3 regions of the Vibrio sp. 1978 genome follow, and region 1 is predicted to be linked to each of the others. Evidence: predicted binding sites of a transcription regulator. Region 1 holds the regulator's gene; each other region holds the start of a gene.
What was found. Region 1 encodes CRP, which controls carbon source genes, mostly activating them, when cyclic AMP is high. Its sites were predicted from a motif close to TGTGANNNNNNTCACA; they were not measured.

Region 1 (7,869 bases):
AGGACCCAACCCAAGAGCCTGCACAAAAAAAGCCGATTTTTGTTTTATTTCATGGATTAGAGGGGTGCTTCTATAGCCCTTATGCCAATGGGCTAATGAATGCATTTGCTCAATCTGGATGGCTGTCGGTGATGATGCATTTCCGCGGTTGTAGCGGTAAGCCAAACAAGAAAGCTCGCGCCTATCATTCTGGTGAAGTGACTGACGCCCTCCACTTCTTAGAGCACCTTGAGCAACGCTTTCCTGATAACCCCAAGGTTGCGGTTGGTATTTCTCTTGGCGGTAACATGTTGGCGAATTATTTAGCCCAATATAAAGACCACCCTATTTTGAATGCAGCGACTATTATCTCAGCGCCTTTAGACCTAGCGGCGTGTGCGAACCGTATAGAACAAGGCTTTTCAAAAGTGTATCGCCGTTATCTGCTTTCTTCACTGAAACGTAACGCGTTACAAAAGCATCATCTACTGCATGGCGAGCTGGCGCTGTCCTACAACTCAATCAAACGTGTCACACGGCTGTATGAATTCGATGATTTGATTACCGCACCATTGCATGGCTTTAAAGACGCACAAGATTATTACGACCAATGCTCTGGCTTAAGTAAACTACAGCAAATCACGCTACCCACACTGATCATCCATGCCAAAGACGATCCGTTCATGACCGATGATGTGATACCGAAGTTTGTTCTGCCAGATAATATTGATTACCGTCTCTTTGAGCACGGTGGCCATGTTGGCTTCCTGACAGGAACGGCGTTAAAACCTAAGTTTTGGTTGGAGGAAGCGCTGCCCGCGTATTACGAAAGTATCGCCGCAGATTACCTTTCTGCTGTATCCAAGCAACGAACGCAGTAAACTAGCCGCTCATCATAAAAGTTAGAGGTATTTATGATCATTCCATGGCAAGACATTGCGCCGGAAACATTGGAAAACTTAATTCGTGAATTCGTCTTACGCGAAGGAACGGATTACGGAACCGTCGAGGTTTCTTTGCATGACAAAATTGATCAAGTTAAAGCTCAATTGGAAAAAGGTGAAGCGGTTATCGTGTTCTCTGAGCTACACGAAACCGTCGATATTCAGCATAAAACAAAATTTTAGACCCTTCACATTTTACCGTATCCCACTCGATGACAAGGTATTGTTACGTGCTATAGTGGGATATCGACCGTGCAGTAGTAACTCTACTGCACATTACAGGTAAGTAATTTTCGACAAGGTTTGTCATGTCAGCTAAACACCCAATTATTGCGGTTACTGGTTCGTCCGGTGCCGGCACGACCACTACATCTGAAGCCTTCCGTAAAATGTTCAATATGATGAACGTTAAACCCGCATGGGTTGAAGGCGATAGCTTCCATCGCTTTACTCGCCCAGAAATGGACATCGAAATCCGCAAAGCCCGCGAGCAAGGTCGACACATTAGCTACTTTGGCCCACAAGCTAATGACTTCCCGGGATTAGAAGAGTTTTTCCGTAAGTTCGGGCATGACGGCACTGGCAGCGTGCGCCGTTATCTGCACACGTTTGACGAAGCGGTTCCCTACAATCAAATGCCAGGCACGTTTACACCGTGGCAAGACTTACCCGAAAACAGCGACGTTCTGTTTTATGAAGGGTTACATGGTGGCGTGGTCGATGGCGATGTTAATGTTGCTCAACATGTGGATTTCTTAATCGGCATGGTGCCGATTGTGAACTTAGAGTGGATACAAAAATTCGTACGTGACACTCGCGATCGCGGCCATTCGCGTGAAGCGGTAATGGACTCAATCGTGCGATCCATGGACGATTACCTCAACTATATCACTCCGCAGTTTTCTCGTACTCACATCAACTTCCAGCGCGTACCGACCGTTGATACTTCCAACCCACTTAATGCAAAAGGCATCCCTAGTTTGGATGAGAGTTTTGTGGTGATTCGCCTACGCGGTATCAAGAATGTCGACTTCCCATATCTGCTGGCCATGATTGATGGCTCATTCATGTCACGCCACAACACGATTGTCGTACCCGGCGGTAAGATGAGCTTTGCAATGGAGCTCATAGTTCGGCCTATCCTACAACAGCTCATCGAAACAGGGAAAATTGGCTAAAAACCTGCCTGCGAAGATGTTTACTTTTCATACCGTGATCATGTGCACAGTTTTGCTTACAAAATCTCAATCATGGCACGATTAAAATCAAGAAATCGTTTTCGAAAAAGGATACTATTTCTTACCGAAACACAAGAGAGCTTGCAGCATATAAAAAGTGCTCTTATTCTAGTAGGCCTAATTCAGGCTTAGCTAAAATATGGATAGCGCAAGCGTACCCTGCAGAGGAAGTGAGATATTATGGTTCTAGGTAAACCTCAAACCGACCCAACATTAGAGTGGTTTCTTTCACACTGTCATATTCATAAGTACCCTTCAAAGAGCACGCTAATTCACGCGGGCGAAAAGGCAGAAACTTTGTACTACATCGTTAAAGGTTCTGTTGCGGTTCTTATCAAAGACGAAGAAGGTAAGGAGATGATCCTTTCTTACCTAAACCAAGGAGACTTTATTGGTGAACTTGGTCTATTCGAGGAAGACCAAGAGCGCACAGCTTGGGTTCGTGCTAAATCTCCTTGTGAAGTTGCTGAAATTTCTTTCAAGAAGTTCCGTCAGCTTATCCAAGTAAACCCAGACATCCTAATGCGTCTTTCTGCGCAGATGGCTCGTCGTCTTCAAGTAACTAGCCAAAAAGTGGGTGACCTGGCGTTCCTAGACGTAACTGGTCGTATCGCTCAGACGCTTCTGAACCTTGCAAAACAACCAGACGCAATGACTCACCCAGACGGCATGCAAATCAAGATCACTCGTCAAGAAATCGGTCAAATTGTTGGCTGTTCTCGTGAGACAGTAGGTCGTATTTTGAAGATGCTAGAAGAGCAGAACCTAATCTCTGCTCACGGTAAAACCATCGTGGTTTACGGTACTCGTTAATCTCAAACTAGAGTGACACGAACAAAATTATAAAAGCCACCAATGGCAACATTGGTGGCTTTTTATTTACTCATGACCAAATAAGATAGGGTGCAGCGAACACTAATGAGTAAGCTTAACAGGTTAACCCTAAAACTTAGCCATTCGTACTTTCAAAGATTTTGTCAGCTGAAGCGGCCACGAAACCTGGGTACAAATCACCATTTTCCATCGGATAGCGCTTAGCAAATTCATAAAACCCGCCAGGGATAATTTCAGTGCCTTCGCTAAAACGAACCGCTACTTTATCTGCCATGGTCGATGACTGCTCTAGCAACACCTCAGGAGTGCCCTTCACTTCACCACCATTTTCATTAATGGTAAACCCAGCGGTACGCAGATGATCGTTTACCTGCTTCACTTCTTCATATTCATTGAGTTGGTTAACGCTCACCGTGAAGTGGTTTGCTCCGTAACCATGCGCCGCAAGCCAAGATGCGTACTCACTTTCTTTAGCCAACGTTTGGTAATCAGCAAAGCTTAAATCCCACAAGCGTCCACCATGTAAGAATGCGCTATCGTTCAGCTTGTCAGCATCGACTTGTGCCACCAAATTTTTCACAATCTCTTGTAGCTCAGGCGAGCACTCTTCAACTTTTAGCTCACTAATAAATACTTTAGGTTGCTTCGGATCTGGGTGCTCATAGTGCTTAGCAACCAGCTTTTTGCTTTCGAAAACGTAATCACCACACGCCTTGTAACCAATAGCTACAAATGGCTTAGCTAGAGTTTCAATACCAAGAGGCGCGATATTGAAGGTACGTAAAGCTATATGATCATTAATCAGAGGCTCATCTTCTTGAAGCAGCTGATGCACTTTAGCCGCCGAAGGGCAAAGACGTTGAATGTAATCTTGCCATAGCGATTCAAATAACACATCGGGCGTCATAACGACTCCTTGTTACGAGATGTAGAGTTTAAAGGTAAGCGGAAGTTGGCTGCTCGTTCACAACAAAAGTTGTCCAGAATAATGAACGAGCAACCATCAACCTGTGACGGTAAATGCCAGTCAGTCAACACGCTTTTCCGAGTCTTTGCTCACTTTTCGTGTTCTGCCAACGATCACTACAACCCATACCTAAATGATGCGCCGGCAAGGTGAGCCGCAATGCATAGTTGCGACTCTATTATTAAAACTTATAGCGCTACACCTGGACTCAATGTTGCAGGCAAGACAGTCTCTTGACCTTCCATTGATGCCATTGGGTACGCACAGTAATCTGCTGCGTAGTAAGCGCTTGGGCGCAAGTTACCCGACGCCCCCGGACCACCAAATGGCGCATCACCGCTTGCACCAGTGAGCTGGCGGTTACGGTTCACGATACCTGCACGAATGTGGTCAACGAAGTATTCCCATTCTTGGTCGTCGGTTGAGACCAAACCAGCAGATAAGCCAAAGCGCGTATCGTTTGCTAGCGCCACGGCTTTGTCTAACCCTTCGTAACGCACCACTTGCAGAAGTGGGCCGAAGTATTCTTCATCTGGTAACTCAGCAATGTTCGTTACATCAATGATGCCAGGAGAAACAAACGCCGCCTCTCCTGCTTTCGCTTCAATCAAGCTTTCACCGCCAAGAGACTGTAGATTAGCTTGTGCATCAAGAATAAACTTGGCTGCCACGACCGAAATTTGCGGTCCCATAAATGGCGCAGGTTCTGCAAATGGTTGGTCTACGCGAATATTGCGTGTCGCTTCAACGAGCTTGGTGATAAGCGCATCGCCTTTTTCACCCAATGGCACATACAAACGACGAGCACACGTACAACGCTGCCCAGCACTGATAAACGCTGACTGGATGATGGTGTAAACCGTGGCATCCAAATCACCATATTTATCAGAGATCACCATCGGGTTATTACCACCCATTTCTAGTGCGAGCATCTTGCCTGGTTGACCCGCAAATTGACGGTGTAATACATGCCCCGTATTCGCGCTACCCGTAAACAGTACGCCATCAATGCCTTTTGCGTCAGCGAGGGCGATACCAGTTTCTTTCGCGCCTTGGACAAGGTTAATCACGCCTTTCGGCAGACCGGCTTCTTCCCATAGCTTCATTGCCAATTCACCCGTCCATGGCGTTTGCTCAGACGGTTTGAAGACTACCGTGTTACCAGCCAATAGCGCAGGCACAATGTGACCATTTGGTAGGTGGCCTGGGAAGTTGTAAGGACCAAACACCGCCATCACGCCCAATGGGCGGTGGCGCAATACGATTTGGTTGCCTGCTGCTTCACGGCTCGCCTCACCAGTGCGGTCATGATAAGCGCGAATAGAAATCGCAATTTTTCCTGCCATCGCTGCCGCTTCGGTACGTGTTTCCCAGATTGGCTTGCCGGTTTCTTTGGCAATCACTTCAGCGATTTTTTCGCTGTTCTCTTTTACTTTCTCAGCAAAAGCCAACACGATCGCCTCACGCTCTGCAAATGGACGCTTTTTCCAGTCAATAAACGCTTCACGCGCTGCAGATACCGCCTGGTTCACCTGCTCTGCCGTTGCACCTTTGCCTTGCCAGATTACTTCTTGGTTGTACGGCGACAGAGACGTAAATGCTTCACCCTGACCTTGTACCCACTCACCTGCAATCCAATGTGTCATTGTTTCTATCCTTAAATTCTGTCGTCTGTTACTGCGGAAGAAGGCGAACGAAATCCCCTTCTTCAACCGAAAGTGCATCCGCAACGTCTGGTGCAATCATCACGCTTTGTGTTTCTGCGTCATACGCCGCTTTAGTGACTGTCGCACGGAAGTTCTCGAAAGATGAATTACACATCAAGAAGTCTTGTGTGCTGGAATGTTCAGAGATTTTGACTTGCGCACGGAATGAATGACGTACCGACTCAATATTACGCAGATCACACTCAACCGTTGGGCCACCGTCGAAGATGTCGACGTAGCCTCGGTTGGTAAAACCTTCACGCTCAAGCAGCTTCAGCGCTGGACGCGTGTTGTCATGTACTTGACCAATCACGGCTTGCGCTTCTGGGCTGAGCAGATTGATGTAAATAGGCAGTTTCGGCATCAAGTCGGCGATAAAGCCTTTCTTGCCGATACCTGTCAGGTAATCTGCAAGAGTGAAATCGATAGAGAAGAAATGCTCTTGAAGCCATTGCCAGAATGGTGAATTACCCTCGTCGTCTGAAACGCCACGCATCTCCGCAAAGATCGTTTCAGAGAAGCGCTCTGGGTGCTCTGCCATCATTAGGAAACGACACTTCGACATTAGACGACCATTCAGACCTTGGCGGAATTTCTCACGCAAGAACAAGGTACAAATTTCGCTGTTACCCGTGTAGTTATTACCAAAAGTAAGCAGTTTAACGACGTTGTTAACGCCAAGCTTTGGCGACGAGTGCACAACTTTACTAATGTGATATGAGTAAAATGGGACATCCCAGCCGATAGATGCTTCGATTCCGGTGGTACCCGCAACCTCACCCGTTTCAGAGTCAAAGCCAACCATCAGGTAGCCTTCATCGCCTGGTTCTGCCACATCTGGCTTACCAAAGCTGTACTCTGAATGTTTGATTCGATTGGTTAACAGTTCTTCGTTAACCGGTAGAGATGTAAATCCGTGACCAGACTCCACCGCACAAGTGTGCAGTGCGTCGTAATCCGACATCGCGATAGGGCGAACTACTAGCATCAATACTCCCTCCAGATGCAAGAAGATCCTAACTATATTGTAGGAACAATTCCCCCATCAGAGATCCTTGACGGGGGTGTCTGCGTTGACGTTTAAACTGATATCGCGCTTAAACTAAAGTCGCGATCGCTTTATCCAGTTTCGCCAAGCCTTCTTCAATTTCTTGTTGTGTGATAACGAGTGATGGTGTGAAACGTACGACATTGGCACCCGCAACCAATACCATGAGACCTTGTTTACCTGCAGCAACCAGCACGTCACGCGCACGGCCTTGCCATTCTTCATTTAGTGCAGCGCCAAGTAATAGGCCTTGACCGCGCACTTCTGAGAAGATGTTGTACTTCGCGTTGATCTTCTCTAGACCTTCACGGAACATTGCTTCGCGTTCTAGTACACCAGCCAACACCTCTGGCTTAGTGACTTCATTTACAACCGCTTCTGCAACCGCACACGCTAGTGGGTTACCGCCATATGTAGAACCGTGAGTGCCCACTTTCATGTGCTCTGCCAATTTTGCTGTCGTTAGCATTGCACCGATTGGGAAACCGCCACCAAGTGATTTCGCAGTACTTAGAATATCTGGCGTGATACCTAAACCTTGGTAAGCGTAGAAGTTACCTGTTCGGCCATTACCAGTTTGCACTTCATCGAAGATCAGTAAGGCGTTGTGTTTGTCACACAGCTCGCGAACCGCTTGAGCGAACTCAGGCGTTGGTGGCACGATGCCGCCTTCACCTTGTAATGGCTCCATCATGACCGCACAAGTACGATCAGACATGTGTGCTTGTAAAGCTTCGATATCGTTGTAAGGAAGGTGTGTCACGTCGCCTGGCTTAGGACCGAAGCCGTCAGAGTATGCCGCTTGGCCACCAACCGTTACGGTAAAGAATGTACGACCGTGGAAACCTTGTTTGAATGCAATGATTTCAGATTTCTCAGTACCATGAACGTCTGCTGCATAACGACGTGCCAGCTTCAAAGCGGCTTCGTTTGCTTCTGCGCCAGAGTTAGCAAAGAACACACGCTCAGCAAAACTCACTTCTGTTAGCTTTTTCGCCAGACGAAGGGCTGGTTCGTTCGTCATAACGTTACTTAAGTGCCAAAGCTTGTTAGCTTGCTCTGTTAGTGCGTTTACCATTACTGGATGACAATGGCCAAGACAGCTCACTGCAATACCACCAGCAAAGTCGATGTATTCATTACCTTCCTGATC
Region 2 (7,869 bases), on a different contig from region 1:
CTAAGCTCGCGACGTCTTCAGCTACAATCGTTGCACGTGCTAGGTCAGTAATACGTTCAACTTTCCCATCTAACTCTAAAGCTATCTTTTCTTCTGCTCGTTGTTTGGATTTCACGCCTGCGAAGTATGGCTGAGCGTCATTAAGAAGTGCGGTACTCTTACAGATAGTTTCAAGTTCAAATTGTGCTTGGTGAGCTTTGCTGTAAAGAATGTCGAAGTCAGAATATGGCTGAGTTGGTGTGGTGTCGATTGACTGAATGCCATATAAACCGCTAAGGCTGTGTTTAAAAAGTTTCGAACAAACTTCGTTTTGGCTGGTTGAACGATTTTGTTCGCCACTAGGCGCAGGGGTAATTGGAAGTGCGGCAAATGCCGGTGCACGGCTAAGTACCAAAAGCATCAATGCTGTAGTACGAAGAAATAAGCTCATTCACTCTCCTTAACTTGCTTGTACTTAGAAAATAGGGAACATAAAGGTCGCTAAGTTCGGCAAATCAGGTACTAACTTATAAATGGGGCCATTACGAAAGATTCCAAGGTTTCAGTTTTATCTTGAAGTAGAATCGTGCGTTAGATCACCATTCTCTTTTCTTTATTCTGATTATCAGATAAAGGCGCGTCTCCTATGAGACCGATTACATCCTATCACCGCAGTATTAACCAAAGATGAACGGCATAGACAAATTGAAAAAAAACGTTAGTCTTACCTCTCAAAATGAAAACAGCCGACAAGTAGAAAGTAAAATGAGAGACCAAGAATTTTGGCATAACAAATGGGCCAGCAATCAAATCGGATTTCACTTGGAAGATGTAAACCCGCTATTACCAGTATATTGGAAACACACTAATCCAAAGCGTGAAGATAAAGTGTTAGTTCCTTTATGTGGAAAGTCAGAAGACTTGATTTGGCTAGCGATGAAGCATGATTCGGTTGAAGGCGTTGAGCTAAGCCATATTGCTGTGCGTGCCTTTTTTGCTGAACATTTTTACACGCCAACGGTAACGCCTCTTAATGGCATGCACGAGCTTTATCAATTTGATGAGCTCTCTATTTATACTGGGGACTTTTTCACTGCACCAGTATCTCAAGCCGATATCATTTATGATCGCGCCGCGTTGGTTGCTTTACCGCAAGATATGCGAGAGGAGTATGTAGAGCGTCTCAAGCAACTTTTGAACCCAGGCGGTCGTATTTTGCTTGTTACACTCAACTATCCTCAAGAAGAGATGGCGGGGCCTCCATTTAGCGTGCCGGTCGAAGAGATTGAGCAGTTATTTTCAGGTTACAAAGTTACTTGTTTGAACGTAGATGAAGCTGACGAGAATCATCCTAAAATTGCGAAAAAAGGCTTAAGTCGCTTCTCTGAAGAAGTGTACTTAATCGAGAGTGAATAGGCTCTCTTCGGTTTGGAACACGAAATAGCGCAGCAATTTGAGCTGCGCTATTTTTGTATGAGTGGTTCGTATTTAATAAATGATATTCACTTTTGAAGCACTTTCAACAGCATCTTGAACGGCTTCTTCGGTGGTTTTTCGTCGCGTAAGGACAACACCTAAACGGCGGCGACCATCGATTTCTGGCTTACCGAATAGACGAACTTGTGTTTGAGGTTGAGCTAAAGCTTTGCTTAGGTTTTCAAAGCGAATGTTTGTGGAAGTCCCTTGTCCAAGAATAACAGCAGACGCAGATGGGCCATATTGCACAATATTATTAATTGGCATTCCGGTAAACGCGCGCACGTGGAGAGCAAACTCAGACATTTCCTGCGAAATCATTGTAACCATACCCGTATCGTGAGGGCGAGGAGAGACCTCATTGAAAATGACTTTATCGCCTTTGACAAACAGCTCTACACCAAAGATGCCGTAGCCACCGAGCGCGTTTACCACTTTCTCAGCCGTGTATTCAGCTGCTTTTACTGCGTTTTCTGACATAGCTTGCGGTTGCCATGATTCGCGGTAGTCGCCATCTTCCTGACGATGACCAATTGGAGCACAGAAATGCACACCGTCAACGGCTCTGATGGTCAATAAAGTTATTTCGTAATCGAAGTCGATAAAACCTTCCACGATAACGCGACCTGCACCCGTACGTCCGCCTTCCTGAGCGTAATCCCATGCTTTTGTAACGTCGTCTTCGGTCTTGATAACACTTTGCCCTTTACCTGAAGAGCTCATCACAGGCTTCACCACGCACGGAAGACCCACATGCTCAACCGCGGCTTTGAAGTCTTCAAAGTTATCTGCAAAACGATAAGGTGAAGTCGTCAATTCCAGTTCTTCTGCTGCCAAACGTCGGATACCTTCACGATTCATTGTTAGCCTGGTTGCCTTAGCGGTTGGAACAACATTCAGTCCTTTCTCTTCAAGCTCTACCAGTTTGCCGGTTGCGATGGCTTCAATTTCTGGTACGACGTAAGTAGGTTGTTCCTTCGTAATAACTTCTTCTAAGGCGTTTCCATCTAACATGTCGATAACATAACTACGGTGAGCGACTTGCATCGCTGGAGCATTGGCATAGCGATCACAAGCAATCACTTCTAAACCAAGTCTCTGGCATTCAATGGCGACTTCTTTACCGAGTTCGCCAGAGCCTAAAAGTAATACACGGGTAGCATTTGCGCTAGTTGCAGTGCCAAACATAGTGTTCCCTTACAAAATAGAGTGATGAGACAGAAATTGCAGGAGATCATACTGAAGTTTTATGACAAAGCAAACGTTTGCTTTTGGTTTTTAGGTAATAAAAAAGCTCTACATGTTGTAGAGCTTTTTGTTGAATTTGTCGTTTATACGTTGACAAAACTAAGCGGAATATCTGGATTCAACGCTTCCAACGTTGATTGCGTATCGGCTAAATGACTGATCTTACCTTCTGAGTTCTCTACCAATGCAGCGGCTTTGATGCTGTCAAAGGTTTCACCCGCAAGTAAAACTTGGATTAGCGCAACTTGTAACGGCGGCAAGCTAGGATTGAACGCTGCATTTTCTGCATAAGCGCCTTGGAATACACGGCCGCTAGTCATCTCTAATGCTAAACCACTCAAGTTGTTGGTGTATGGTGAGTGGCTCATGTTCATCGCTTCAACTGCACTTTGGATGAGTGCGTCTTCATCATCACATGAGAACTGGTGTTTAACTTCTGCCATTAAGCCGGACTCGATACCGAGATCGTTTGGTCCAAAGGCTTCAGGCAGGTATTCATGAAGTGACTTTTCTTCGCGTTCTGGGAGCTGGATTTTAAGCTCGTTTGCGGTAGATAACTCATTCATGAACTGGCGGCAGTGACCACATGGGCTGAAGTTGATAGTGATATCCTTAACACCACGTTCGCCTTTCATCCAAGCATGGCTAATCGCAGACTGCTCTGCGTGAACCGTTTGACCCAACTGTACACCAAAGAATTCCATGTTGGCACCGAAGTAAAGGCGACCTGAAAGACCACGAACGATAGCGCCGACATAAAAGTCAGAAAGGGGAGCATAGGAGTACGCTGCGGCAAAAGGAAGTAGCGCAACACGAAGCTCTTTGTCTGATAGACCGGTAGCTGAAAGCAACTGCTCAAATTGTTGAACTGAAAGCGTAGCATCAAAATCATCAGCTTGGATGATAGGAGCAAGTTGTTTGGAAAGTGCTTCTGGAGCGCCTGCTAGCGCCTGTTCAATGCGACTTTTCATGTTGAATCCTTGTTATTGCATGGACAGTTATTCTATGTGAAAGATAGAAATGTTCCGTGCGTTAGATCACGATAAATAATGCAATTGATAATTCTGTTACATAATTAGAGTGAGCTCACACATGTATTCGATTGCACAGGTGTGAAGCGTTATCTCCGTCTCACAATTAACCATATCAGTATATATTCATATGACCAAGGAGCAGGAGTATGTTACTAACGCGACTTTTACCGCTATGCTACTTTATACCTACGTAATCTAGAGCGAGTGGTAGCACCTAGAATGCTAATGCTATGAATGTATATCTCGATCAAGTCCCTTCACGATATTACTGGGTGAGGTTGATAGATAAGATAGGGTTTTGAAAAGGGTAAGGAAGAAGCGGAAAGGCTACGGCCTGCCGGAAGGAGGGCAGACCGAGAGCGCTTAACTATTGATATAGCCAGACAGCCAAAGCAAAAAAGCTTGGAGCCAAAATAGAAGTTATGATCCCACATAAAACCAATGCGAGTGATGAGAACGCGGCATCTATGGGCTGTTTCTCTGCACAAGTAGCGGTGCCTAAGGCATGAGAGACTGTACCCATTGTCAGACCACGTGCAATCGGGTGTTTAATTCCAATCAAATTGTAAATTGGGTATGCCAAAATTGCGCCCAATAAACCGACAATCAGAACCAAGATCGCTGCAACGGCGGCTTCACCACCGAGGTGACTCGATATTTCCATCGCTATTGGTGTAGTGACGGACTTACCCACTAGACTCGCGATTAAACTAATATCCGCTTTGAAAGCGACTGCGATCAAGGTGGTTGTCATCATCGACATCACACTGCCTACTGTGCAAGCAAAAGTGATGATTCGCCAGTTTGCTTTAATCTGTGGTAGTTGTTCATATAGTGGATAAGCCAGAGCAACTACGGCTGGTTGAAGTAAAAAACTGATCCCTTCGTTATCCGCATAATACGTTTCAAACGGTACATTTAAGTAAGTAAGCAAAGGAATGAGCACTGCAATACTGATCAGCAAAGGATTTGCTAGAGGATTATTCACTTTGATTGCAATTTGGCGCGCGACAAGAAAAACCGCAATGGTAACAACTAACCACATATCAGTGCTTCTCCTTTAACAAGTAGTCCAGCAGCCAAGCGAGGCTGACTAGTACAATGAGTGAGCCTCCAACTGCGCTAGCAATGATAGGGAGGGCATTAGCGAGTAGCATATCGAAATGTTGCATTAATCCGACGCTAATAGGAACGAACAATAAGATCATATAGCGGATAAATAGCGTGGCGCCCGGTTTGACCCAGTCGACTTTTACAAGCCCAAGAGTCATGGAGAAAAACAGTACGAGCATACCGATGACACTTCCTGGAACGGAAACGCCAGTGAACTTTTGAATGGTAATTCCGATGCCAAGTGCTCCCATGATGAGGAAGATTGAAATGAGCAGTTGGATCAGTTGTAAGAATCGTTCTTTAATCATTTTGACAGTATATAAACAACAAGCACACCATAAGGTGCGCTTGTATTAGGAGGAGTTAGGAAGCTAAGCTCTCTACATAACAGTACACGGATTTTAATATCGCAATCTTCTTTTCGTCACTTTCATGTTCGTGAACTAAGTTTTCTAAATTCAGCATGTACTCTTCAATTTGGCTTTCAAACACTTCTCGACAGTGTAGTGCCCAGCGTCTTTGTTCTTGCTCGTCTAATGTGCCTGGGAAGTTACGCGCACGATAGCGGAACAATAGAGGTTTAATACGCTTGTCATCAAATTCAATGTCTAATGCAGCAAGATTATTCGGGTCGGTTTCTCGAATGATATCCATAGCTGCGCGATCAGCCGGAGAAAAGAACCCGTCGTAAAGCTGTGTATCGACGTCATCACTTTTATCGAATTTACGCTCGACTGAAAAGAGGCTAATCAGCTTTTCTCTAATTTCAGGATGTTGGCGCAACAAAGCGAGATTAGCGAGACATTGCTGGCGATCAATGCCAATAGACTCTGCATTTTCAGCCGTTAACGTTTTTGCAGGGGCGAGAATAGGGCATTTGTTCAAATGAACTAGTTTAACTGGCACTGGTAGCAATTCACCAAGATCTTCGCGCTTAGTGTAGAGTCTTTCGTGCAGCTCTTCTGCGGATAGCTCAAGAATAGGTTGAGGGTCTTTCGCTAAATCGATGGTGATAACGGCATTATTATTGGTTGGATGCCAAGCAACAGGCACAATCCAGCTAGTGTACTGGCATTCGCGCCCTAACATGCCTGAAACGTGCATCAACGGTGTCATGTTGACGATGTCGACTAAATCATTGAGCTTGCGCTTTTGGCGCATAGAAAAAAAGTAATCAAACAATTTTGGTTGCGCTGCTTTTACTTTCTTTGCCATTTCGATAGTCGCAATCACATCTGCCATGGCATCGTGCGCGTTACTATGTTCTATGCCGTTAGCCACAGACAAGTGTTCTAATTTAAAGCTAGTGAAGCCATCTTCGTTTTCTGGCCATTCTACGCCTTCTGGGCGAAGGGCATGGCACGCGCGTAGTACATCGAGTAAATCCCAACGCGAGTTACCGTTTTGCCAACTCCATGCGTATGGATCGATAAAGTTGCGATAACAAGTATAACGGGTCACTTCGTCATCAAAGCGAATGCTGTTGTAGCCTAAACTGGTGGTATTTGGTCTCGCGAGTTCAGCGTGAATCTTAGCGATAAACTCTGGCTCAGAAAGGCCTTCTTGAACCGTTTTTTGCGGAGTAATACCAGTAATAAGCGCAGCTTCAGGAGACGGAAGATAATCAGCAGGTGGCTGGCAGTACATGACTAAAGGCTCGCCGATGATATTAAAGTTTTCATCTGTACGAACACCAGCAAACTGGCTTGGGCGATCTTTCGCGGGGTTGGTTCCCCATGTCTCATAATCAAAGAAGAAAAAAGTGGGCTGATTATCTTGGTGCATTCTGCTTACCGTTTACAAAACCGATGACAGTATTAGACCATTCAACGCCTTGACTAGCAACGAAAGATGCAAGTTGAATTTGTGAAAATGAAAAAAGCCGATGGCGAACCATCGGCTTGATATTTTATGTTTTATCGCTTTGGAAGGAATTTGAGTTCTATGCTCGTGTTTCTTCCAATGTTGCTTCACTTTCTGGTGACTTCAGCACTCGGCTAGCAATTGTACCCGCAGTCATTGAGCCTGAAACGTTTAGTGCGGTACGTGCCATGTCAATCAGTGGTTCAATAGAGATAAGCAGTGCCGCGATGGTCACAGGTAAGCCCATTGCAGGAAGAACAATCAAGGCTGCAAACGTCGCACCGCCGCCGACACCTGCAATACCAAATGAGCTGATGGTGATAATCGCAATCAATGACAGGATAAAGTGTAGATCAAGTGGGTTGATGCCCATTGTCGGAGCTACCATCACTGCAAGCATTGCAGGATAGATACCTGCACATCCGTTTTGGCCGATAGTGGCACCAAACGATGCTGATAGGTTTGCAATCGCTGGTGGAACGTTAAGCTTGGTGATTTGCGCTTCTACGTTTAGTGGAATTGTTGCTGCTGAGCTACGAGATGTAAACGCGAAGGTCAGTACAGGCCAGATTTTCTTAAAGTATTCCGCAGGGCTAACGCCAACAAAAGAGACCAATACGCCATGAACAACAAACATCAGTGCGATAGCAACATAAGACGCCACAATAAAGCCAAGTAGGTTTAGGATGTCGCCTGCGCTTGATGTCGCTACCACTTTTGCCATCAGTGCTGCGATGCCGTATGGCGTTAGCGCCATGATCATCTTCACTAATCGCATAACGATTGACTGAGCTGCTTCTACGAAAGTACGAATCGGTGATTCCAACTCTGCTTTTTCCATCATCACTTTACGAGCGGCGATACCAGTTAACACGCCGAAAATCACAACAGCGATAATTGATGTCGAGCGAGCACCTGTTAGATCAGCAAATGGGTTGGTTGGAATGAAGCTAACTAGCATTTGAGGAATAGTTAAGTCACTTACTGTACCGGCACGGCTTTCTAAAACGGCGATACGAGCGGTTTCACGCGCACCTTCAGTTAACCCTTCTGCTGACAGGCCAAATGTCGTTGTCACCAAAATACCGATAAGTGCAGCAATTGCAGTCGTTACTAGAAGAACAGAGATGGTCAGGCCAGAAATTTTACCTAAAGA
Region 3 (7,869 bases), on a different contig from region 1:
TTCAGCAGGTTGTTCGCCGATTTCTCAATCGTCTGTAGGTAATCCGTTTGGCTGTTAGAAAGCTGCGTTTTAAGCATTTGACGAGTAAAGCCAATCACCCCATTGAGCGGAGTACGCAGCTCGTGCGACATGTTTGCCAAGAACTCTGACTTAACCCTGGCCGCTTCTTGCGCGCGTTTCTTCGCGATATCCAGCTCAACGTTCTGAATTTCTAGCTGCTCAAGCGTTTCACGTAAGTCGGACGTGGCTTGGTCTATACTGTGCTGCATCTCCACGTGATATTCTGATAACGATACCGCCATGGCGTTGATGCCATTTTTTAGCTGGTCTAACTCCCCGTGCATTTTGCCTTCGATACGCACATCCAGATGACCGCGGCGAATGCGGTCAACGACATTCTTCATGTGGGTGATAGGTTGGGTCACATCGTGCATTAGACGTGAAGCAAACACACTTGCTAAGCCAAGACCGAGAACCAGAACTAAAAACGCAGAGAAGACTTCTTGATACTGTTGCAGCCTCAAGGAGGAGAGATCTAACTCGACGGCGATGTAACCAATCGCTTTTGTGCCTTGGCTTTCGTTCGACAACTCCGCTAAGTAGTGACCTTCTGACAAAATGGGGACACGCAATATCAGTGAGTTTTCGTAGATTTCCGAATTACCCAGTTGCGGGATCGGTTTATCTTTGGGAAACATCAAGGCTTCAAAATTAGGATGAAAGTTAGAGGTTACAAAGAGCTCATGATGTTCATCAAATACCGCGATACTACGAACCAGTTTGGAGTTTTTACGGTGCGCGTAGCTTATCAAGCGACGTACCGCCTCTCGGCTTTCTGATAGTAGATGAGTTTCACTGGCAATCGCCAGCGGCTCAATAATGCTGTTACCAGTGGTGATAACTTGTTTCTCAAGGTCTTGGTAGCGGTTAAATGAGAAAAAGCCGCTCAGTAATAAACCAATAATGAGAGTGGGAGCGAGAGTTAGTGTAATTACACGTGCTCGTAAGCCATATCTGGTCATGTTATCTAATTACATCGGAGTCTGGATATGGGAAAATAACGCATTATTTCTCAAGCGCACGATAAAGCCTTGAGCAAAGAAGTGACGTCACCGAATAAACGGTAAGCATAATCAAGTCACTCGAATCACACAACGGCTGCAATCAAGAATAGTGAAGCCGAAGAGCAATTACACATAAATCAGGCATAGAGCATGGCACGCATCTTTCAACCGAAAAAGAAAACCCAACTCAATACTCGGCACCAAGCAGTGCAAGTAGAGCGTTTAGATCACCACGGCGCAGGCATTGCTTACCTCAAAAAGAAGCCATTGTTTATTGATGGAGCACTGCCGGGTGAGGAGGTGGTCACTCAATTGGTGGAAGAAAAGAGCAAATACGCTCGCGGTAAGTTGATTAAAATCCTTAAGCCGAGTGAAGCTCGTGTGGAGCCATTTTGCCCACATTATAATGAGTGCGGTGGCTGTGATTTGCAGCATCTAGATTATGACCAACAATTGACGTACAAACAGCAAACGTTGCGTCAGCTAATGCGAAAATTTTCAGGCAGTGACATTGAACTAGATGCCCCGTTATTGGGATATTCGCAGGCCTACCGTCGCCGTGCGAGAGTGAGCTTGTTTGTTGATAAAAAAACACGTCAGCTACATTTTGGTTTCCGTAAAAAGCAGAGTAAGCAAATTGCGCAAGTGACCGATTGCCCAGTGCTGGCACCGGAACTGAATGTTTTGCTGCCAGAGATTTACTCAGCCCTAAAAGCGTTCAAAAAGCCGGAACAATTGGGTCATGTAGAGCTGGTACTTGGTGATAATGGTCCGTGTATTACGCTGCGCCACTTGAGCGCTCTGACAACGAGTGAAACTCAATCTCTAACGGAGTTGGCAAAACGTCATGGCGCATCGTTGTACTTAATGCCATCGACAGAACAATTAGACCTTATCGAAGGCGATATGCCTTTTTATCAAGAAGTTGGAGTGAAAATCCCTTTTGCACCAAATAACTTTATTCAAGTAAACCAAGGTGTAAACCAACAAATGGTCAAACAAGCGGTTGAGTGGTTAGACCCACAAAAGAGTGACCGAGTGTTAGATTTGTTCTGTGGCTTAGGCAACTTTAGTTTACCAGTTGCGAAATTAGCTAAGTACGTGGTTGGAGTAGAGGGTGTTGCAGAGATGGTAGAAAAAGCCACAAACAATGCATCTTTGAACCAAATCAATAACGCGCAATTTTATCACGCTAACCTTGAGCAAGATTTTGAAGGCCAAGCCTGGGCCGCAGAGCGGTTTGATAAAGTATTATTAGACCCAGCACGCGCGGGAGCGAGTGGGATCATCGATCAAGTTTCTGAGCTTGGCGCACAGCGTGTAGTTTATGTTTCTTGTAATCCTGCTACCCTTGCTAGGGATAGTCAAAGCTTGATAGAGCAAGGCTATAAATTAACGAAATTAGGTATGCTGGACATGTTCCCTCATACCAGTCATCTAGAATCGATGGCATTGTTTGAAAAGTCCTAACTTTAGGACTTTGACCCCTTATTTGTGGTGGGTGGTCATAAAGCCAGCGTGTACGCGCGGTAAAAAGAACTAACCTGGACGGTGTTAGTCAAACCACACGAATATAATAATTAGGATGATGAGATGGTTGCGGTAAGAAGCGCGCATTTAAACCAAGATGAACAGTTTGAACTCGAAAACTGGGTGGCTAGCCTAGGACAAGAGAAAAACACAGCCTCACGCTTAATCGAAGTATATCGAGATTGCCAGACGGTATTAGCTGATAACGAGCAAGCGGAGCTGTTGTTGTGGCGTGGACGAGAAATGATCGAAATTTTGATCACCTTGTCTATGGATCAAGCCACTTTAGTGGCTGCTCAACTGTTTCCTTTGGTTTCAAGTGGTGCTTTTAACAGAGAAATTCTGGAAGAGAAATACAGCAAAGAAATCATAAAATTAATCGACGGCGTTGAAGAAATGGCTGCTATTGGCCAACTCAACGTCAACATGGAAGGCAGTGCAGCGTCATCTCAGGTAGATAACGTACGCCGCATGCTGCTTGCCATGGTGGATGACTTCCGCTGCGTGGTTATCAAGCTTGCGGAGCGAATTTGTAACCTTATTGAAGTTAAAAAAGCGCCTGATGAAGTTCGACGTGCGGCGGCAAAAGAGTGTGCCAACATCTATGCGCCGCTAGCAAACCGATTAGGCATCGGTCAGCTGAAATGGGAAATTGAAGATTACGCTTTCCGCTACCAACAGCCGGAAACTTACAAACAAATTGCCAAGCAGCTTTCTGAGCGACGCATCGTTCGTGAACAGTACATCAAAGACTTTGTTGAAGACCTCACGCACGAAATGGAAGTGTCGGGCATCAATGCCGAAGTGAGTGGTCGACCTAAGCACATCTACAGCATTTGGCGAAAAATGCAGAAGAAGAGTTTGGCATTCGATGAGCTGTTTGATGTTCGAGCAGTACGTATCATCGCAGACAAACTGCAAGACTGTTACGCGGCTTTAGGCGTAGTTCACACCAAATACAAGCATCTACCGAGCGAGTTTGATGACTACGTTGCTAACCCTAAACCAAACGGTTATCAATCGATCCATACAGTAATTCTAGGGCCAGAAGGCAAAACCATCGAGATCCAGATTCGTACCAAGCAAATGCATGAAGAGTCGGAACTGGGGGTTGCAGCGCACTGGAAATATAAAGAAGGGGCAAGCAGCCGAAGCGGTTATGATGAGAAGATTACGTGGCTGCGTAAGCTATTGGATTGGCAAGAAGAAATGTCTGACTCTGGCGAAATGCTCGATGAGCTGCGTAGCCAAGTCTTTGATGACCGTGTTTATGCCTTTACACCACGTGGTGATGTTGTCGATTTGCCAATGGGGGCAACGCCGCTAGATTTTGCCTATCACATTCACTCCGAAGTGGGACACCGTTGTATCGGTGCCAAAGTCGGAGGTCGTATTGTGCCGTTCACGCATAAATTACATATGGGTGACCAAGTCGAGATTATCACTCAGAAAGAACCTAACCCATCACGTGACTGGTTAAACCCATCATTAGGCTTCGTTCATTCTGGTCGTGCGCGTGCCAAAATTAACGCCTGGTTCCGAAAACAAAGCCGTGAGAAGAACCTTGAAGCAGGTCGTGAAATCCTTGAGCATGAGTTAGCCAAAATTGGCGCAACGTTAAAAGATGCAGAGCATTACGCCCTCAAGCGGTTTAACGTCAAAACACCAGATGAATTGTATGTTGGTGTAGGTAGCGGTGATTTGCGTATCAACCAAATAATTAACCATATCAACGCGTTAGTTAACAAGCCAACGGCAGAGGAAGAAGATCAGCAAGCACTGGAAAAACTGCAAGAAGCTGAGCATAAATCACCCGCGCAAAGCCGACCGAAAAAAGACGCAGTTGTAGTAGAAGGCGTCGATAACCTAATGACACATCTAGCACGTTGCTGTCAGCCAATTCCAGGTGACGATATCTCTGGTTACATAACGCAAGGTCGTGGGATTTCAGTACACCGTAGTGACTGTGAACAGCTAGAAGAACTGCGCCATCATGCGCCAGAGCGCATCATCGATACAGTCTGGGGCAGCGGCTTTGTGGGGTCATACATCCTCACCGTGCGTGTTGAAGCGATGGAGCGAGGTGGTCTACTCAAAGACATTACGACACTGTTCGCCAACGAAAAGATCAAAGTGACCAGTATGAAGAACCGAGTCGACTACAGACGTCAACTTGCCATCATGGACTTTGACCTAGAAGTCACCAATATTGAGGTGCTTTCGCGGGTTTCGAAACGTGTGGAACAGATCAAGGATGTCATGACGGTGAAACGCCTCGGCTAAAACTCTCGTCATAGTTATCGTTGTAGCGTTGTTGACTGCACGCACTCGCTCCATCACATGGTGAACCATGCTCAGGAGTCTCGTTTGTTTGTCGCCTAGCTACAACTTCAACTATTTACAGAGTTACACTTGCGTCATATTTGGCTTTTTATCTGCGTTAGCTGCACTTATTCCGACGTGCCGGCTCAGGGGCATCACATAGTAGGCTATGCTCAGGAGTCGCGAAAACTTGTTGCCTTGTCAAAGTAACAATTACTTAGTGAAAGCTGCTGAGAAAATATAATGTAGAAGGTGAGTGGTTTTGGCTGCTCACCTTTTTCTTTAATAGAAAGGTTTAAAGGAACAAAAAATGAGTCATCCAATTGAACAGTTAGAACAAATCATGGCGAAGCTGCGTGACCCCGAAAACGGTTGCCCTTGGGACTTAAAACAAACCTTTGACACCATCGTTCCGCATACAATAGAAGAAACCTACGAGGTGGTGGACGCGATTCAAAATCGAGATTGGCCCAATCTAAAAGAAGAGCTAGGGGATTTGTTGTTTCAGGTGATTTTTTACAGTCAGCTAGCGAAAGAGCAAGAGCTGTTCGACTTTTCGGATGTCGTCGAAACCGTGAACGAAAAACTGACTCGTCGCCACCCGCATGTTTTTTCAGATGTTGAGTTTGAATCTGACGAGGAAATTAACGCGAACTGGGAAGCGGAAAAAGCAAAAGAAAAAGCCCTAGTAGGCAAAGCGGAAGAAAGTATCCTAGACTCAATACCAAACTCTTTACCGGCACTTTCTCGTGCTACAAAAATTCAGAAAAAATGTGCAAAATTTGGGTTTGATTGGGATTCACTTGGCCCGGTTGTCGATAAAGTACGAGAAGAAATTGACGAAGTCATGGAAGAGGCACTGCAAGTTCAGCCCGATGAAGAGAAAGTTGAGTTGGAGCTCGGTGATTTGCTATTTGCGACTGTCAATTTGGCTCGCCACCTTGATAAAAACCCAGAAGTCGCGCTAGGAAAAGCAAACGTAAAGTTTGCGCGACGTTTTAAACAAGTTGAAGGCAAGGTCCAGCAGTCAGGCAAAGTACTTACAGATTGTTCTTTATCAGAACTTGACCATTTTTGGGATGAAGTAAAACAAGAAGAATCGAGGCAGAGGTAAACTGGCAGAATACATAATATAAGGTCAGCTTGTTTGGTTACACGAAACGGACTTTGGGTTGTCTTTGCTCACTTTGATTTGAAGCAAAAAATAAAAAATTACGGTGTGATAGATTTCACGTTGTGGCGGTAAGGAGCTTCTGGTATATTTATCTCCCGTCCAGAAGCACTCCATTTCCCTCATTCAACCAATTTCAGGTTAAACATGACGACAAATTACATTTTTGTTACTGGCGGGGTTGTATCCTCTCTAGGTAAAGGTATTGCAGCAGCATCTCTTGCGGCTATTCTAGAAGCTCGTGGTCTTAAAGTGACTATGATGAAGCTTGACCCTTACATCAACGTTGACCCGGGCACAATGAGCCCTACTCAGCACGGTGAAGTGTTCGTTACAGAAGATGGCGCAGAGACTGACCTTGACCTTGGTCACTACGAGCGTTTCATCCGTACCAAGATGACCAAGCGTAACAACTTCACTGCAGGTCGTGTTTATGCCGACGTACTTCGTAAAGAACGTCGTGGTGACTACCTAGGCGCAACTATTCAAGTTATCCCTCATATCACTAACGCAATCAAAGATCGCGTTATTGCAGGTTCTGAAGGCCATGATGTGGCTATCGTTGAAGTTGGCGGTACTGTTGGTGATATCGAATCACTACCATTTATGGAAGCGATTCGTCAGCTAGCTGTTGAGCTAGGCCGTGAGCGCGCAATGTTCATGCACCTAACACTTGTTCCTTACCTAGCGGCAGCGGGCGAAGTGAAAACTAAGCCGACGCAACACTCAGTAAAAGAACTTCTATCTATCGGTATTCAGCCAGACATCCTAGTTTGCCGTAGCGATCGCGTTATTCCTGCGAATGAGCGTAAAAAAATCGCACTGTTCTGTAATGTTCCAGAAAAAGCAGTAATTTCAATGAAGGATGTAGACTCTATCTACAAGATCCCTCAGTTGATTAAATCTCAAGGGCTAGATGACCTTGTGTGTGCTCGCTTTGGTATTACTGCTCCTGAAGCAGACCTTTCTGAATGGGAACAGGTTATCTACGAAGAAGCAAATCCTACTGGTGAAGTAACCATCGGTATGGTTGGTAAATACATTGAATTACCAGATGCATACAAATCTGTGAACGAAGCGCTTAAACACGCTGGCTTGAAAAACCGCCTAAGCGTCACAATTAAGTATGTAGACTCACAAGATATCGAAACAAAAGGCGTTGAACTTCTAGAAGGTTTGGACGCAATCCTAGTACCAGGTGGCTTCGGCGATCGTGGTATTGAAGGCAAGATCCGTGCGGCTCAATATGCACGTGAAAATAACGTGCCTTACCTAGGTATTTGTTTGGGTATGCAAGTTGCACTAATCGAATACGCGCGTAACGTTGCGGGTATGGAAGGTGCACATTCAACAGAATTTAACAAAGAGACTAAGTACCCTGTGGTAGGTTTGATCACAGAGTGGGTAGACGAATCAGGTAGCGTAGAAGAGCGTACTGAAAAGTCTGACCTAGGCGGTACGATGCGTCTTGGTTCACAGCTGTGTCACCTAGAGAAAGGGACTAAAGCTCGTGAACTGTACGGTAGCGCGACGATCCATGAACGTCACCGTCACCGTTACGAAGTGAATAACGTGCTTCGTCCGCAAATCGAAAAAGCAGGCCTAAAAGTATCAGGTCTATCTGCGGACAAGAAGCTAGTGGAAATGATTGAGAACCCAGCTCACCCATGGTTTGTAGCGGCTCAGTTCCACCCAGAATTCACCTCGACTCCTCGCGATGGACATCCATTGTTTGCAGGTTTTGTTAAGGCTGCGGGCCAAAACGCACGCGGCGAATTCGAG

Region 2: cdd (cytidine deaminase) is a predicted target of CRP. The motif match lies at 3,779-3,794, and genes of this name have one in related genera.
Region 3: R8N49_RS02290 (CTP synthase) is a predicted target of CRP. The motif match lies at 6,135-6,150, and genes of this name have one in related genera.

What each region holds. Positions count from the first base shown of each region.
Region 1 is NZ_JAWPOP010000035.1:26,473-34,341, reverse strand. It holds gene R8N49_RS22555 (hydrolase) at 1-860, shown strand, start outside; gene R8N49_RS22550 (YheU family protein) at 894-1,106, shown strand; gene R8N49_RS22545 (phosphoribulokinase) at 1,232-2,101, shown strand; gene crp (cAMP-activated global transcriptional regulator CRP) at 2,342-2,974, shown strand; gene R8N49_RS22535 (DUF1338 domain-containing protein) at 3,111-3,902, opposite strand; gene astD (succinylglutamate-semialdehyde dehydrogenase) at 4,151-5,608, opposite strand; gene astA (arginine N-succinyltransferase) at 5,637-6,656, opposite strand; gene R8N49_RS22520 (aspartate aminotransferase family protein) at 6,766-7,869, opposite strand, start outside.
Region 2 is NZ_JAWPOP010000003.1:54,674-62,542, reverse strand. It holds gene R8N49_RS04065 (phosphoribosylglycinamide formyltransferase) at 1-430, opposite strand, end outside; gene R8N49_RS04060 (thiopurine S-methyltransferase) at 745-1,395, shown strand; gene purT (formate-dependent phosphoribosylglycinamide formyltransferase) at 1,468-2,643, opposite strand; gene cdd (cytidine deaminase) at 2,787-3,674, opposite strand; gene R8N49_RS04045 (LrgB family protein) at 4,105-4,782, opposite strand; gene R8N49_RS04040 (CidA/LrgA family protein) at 4,784-5,158, opposite strand; gene sbcB (exodeoxyribonuclease I) at 5,214-6,635, opposite strand; gene R8N49_RS04030 (L-cystine transporter) at 6,793-7,869, opposite strand, start outside.
Region 3 is NZ_JAWPOP010000002.1:56,737-64,605, forward strand. It holds gene barA (two-component sensor histidine kinase BarA) at 1-1,022, opposite strand, end outside; gene rlmD (23S rRNA (uracil(1939)-C(5))-methyltransferase RlmD) at 1,215-2,534, shown strand; gene relA (GTP diphosphokinase) at 2,658-4,877, shown strand; gene mazG (nucleoside triphosphate pyrophosphohydrolase) at 5,227-6,030, shown strand; gene R8N49_RS02290 (CTP synthase) at 6,235-7,869, shown strand, end outside.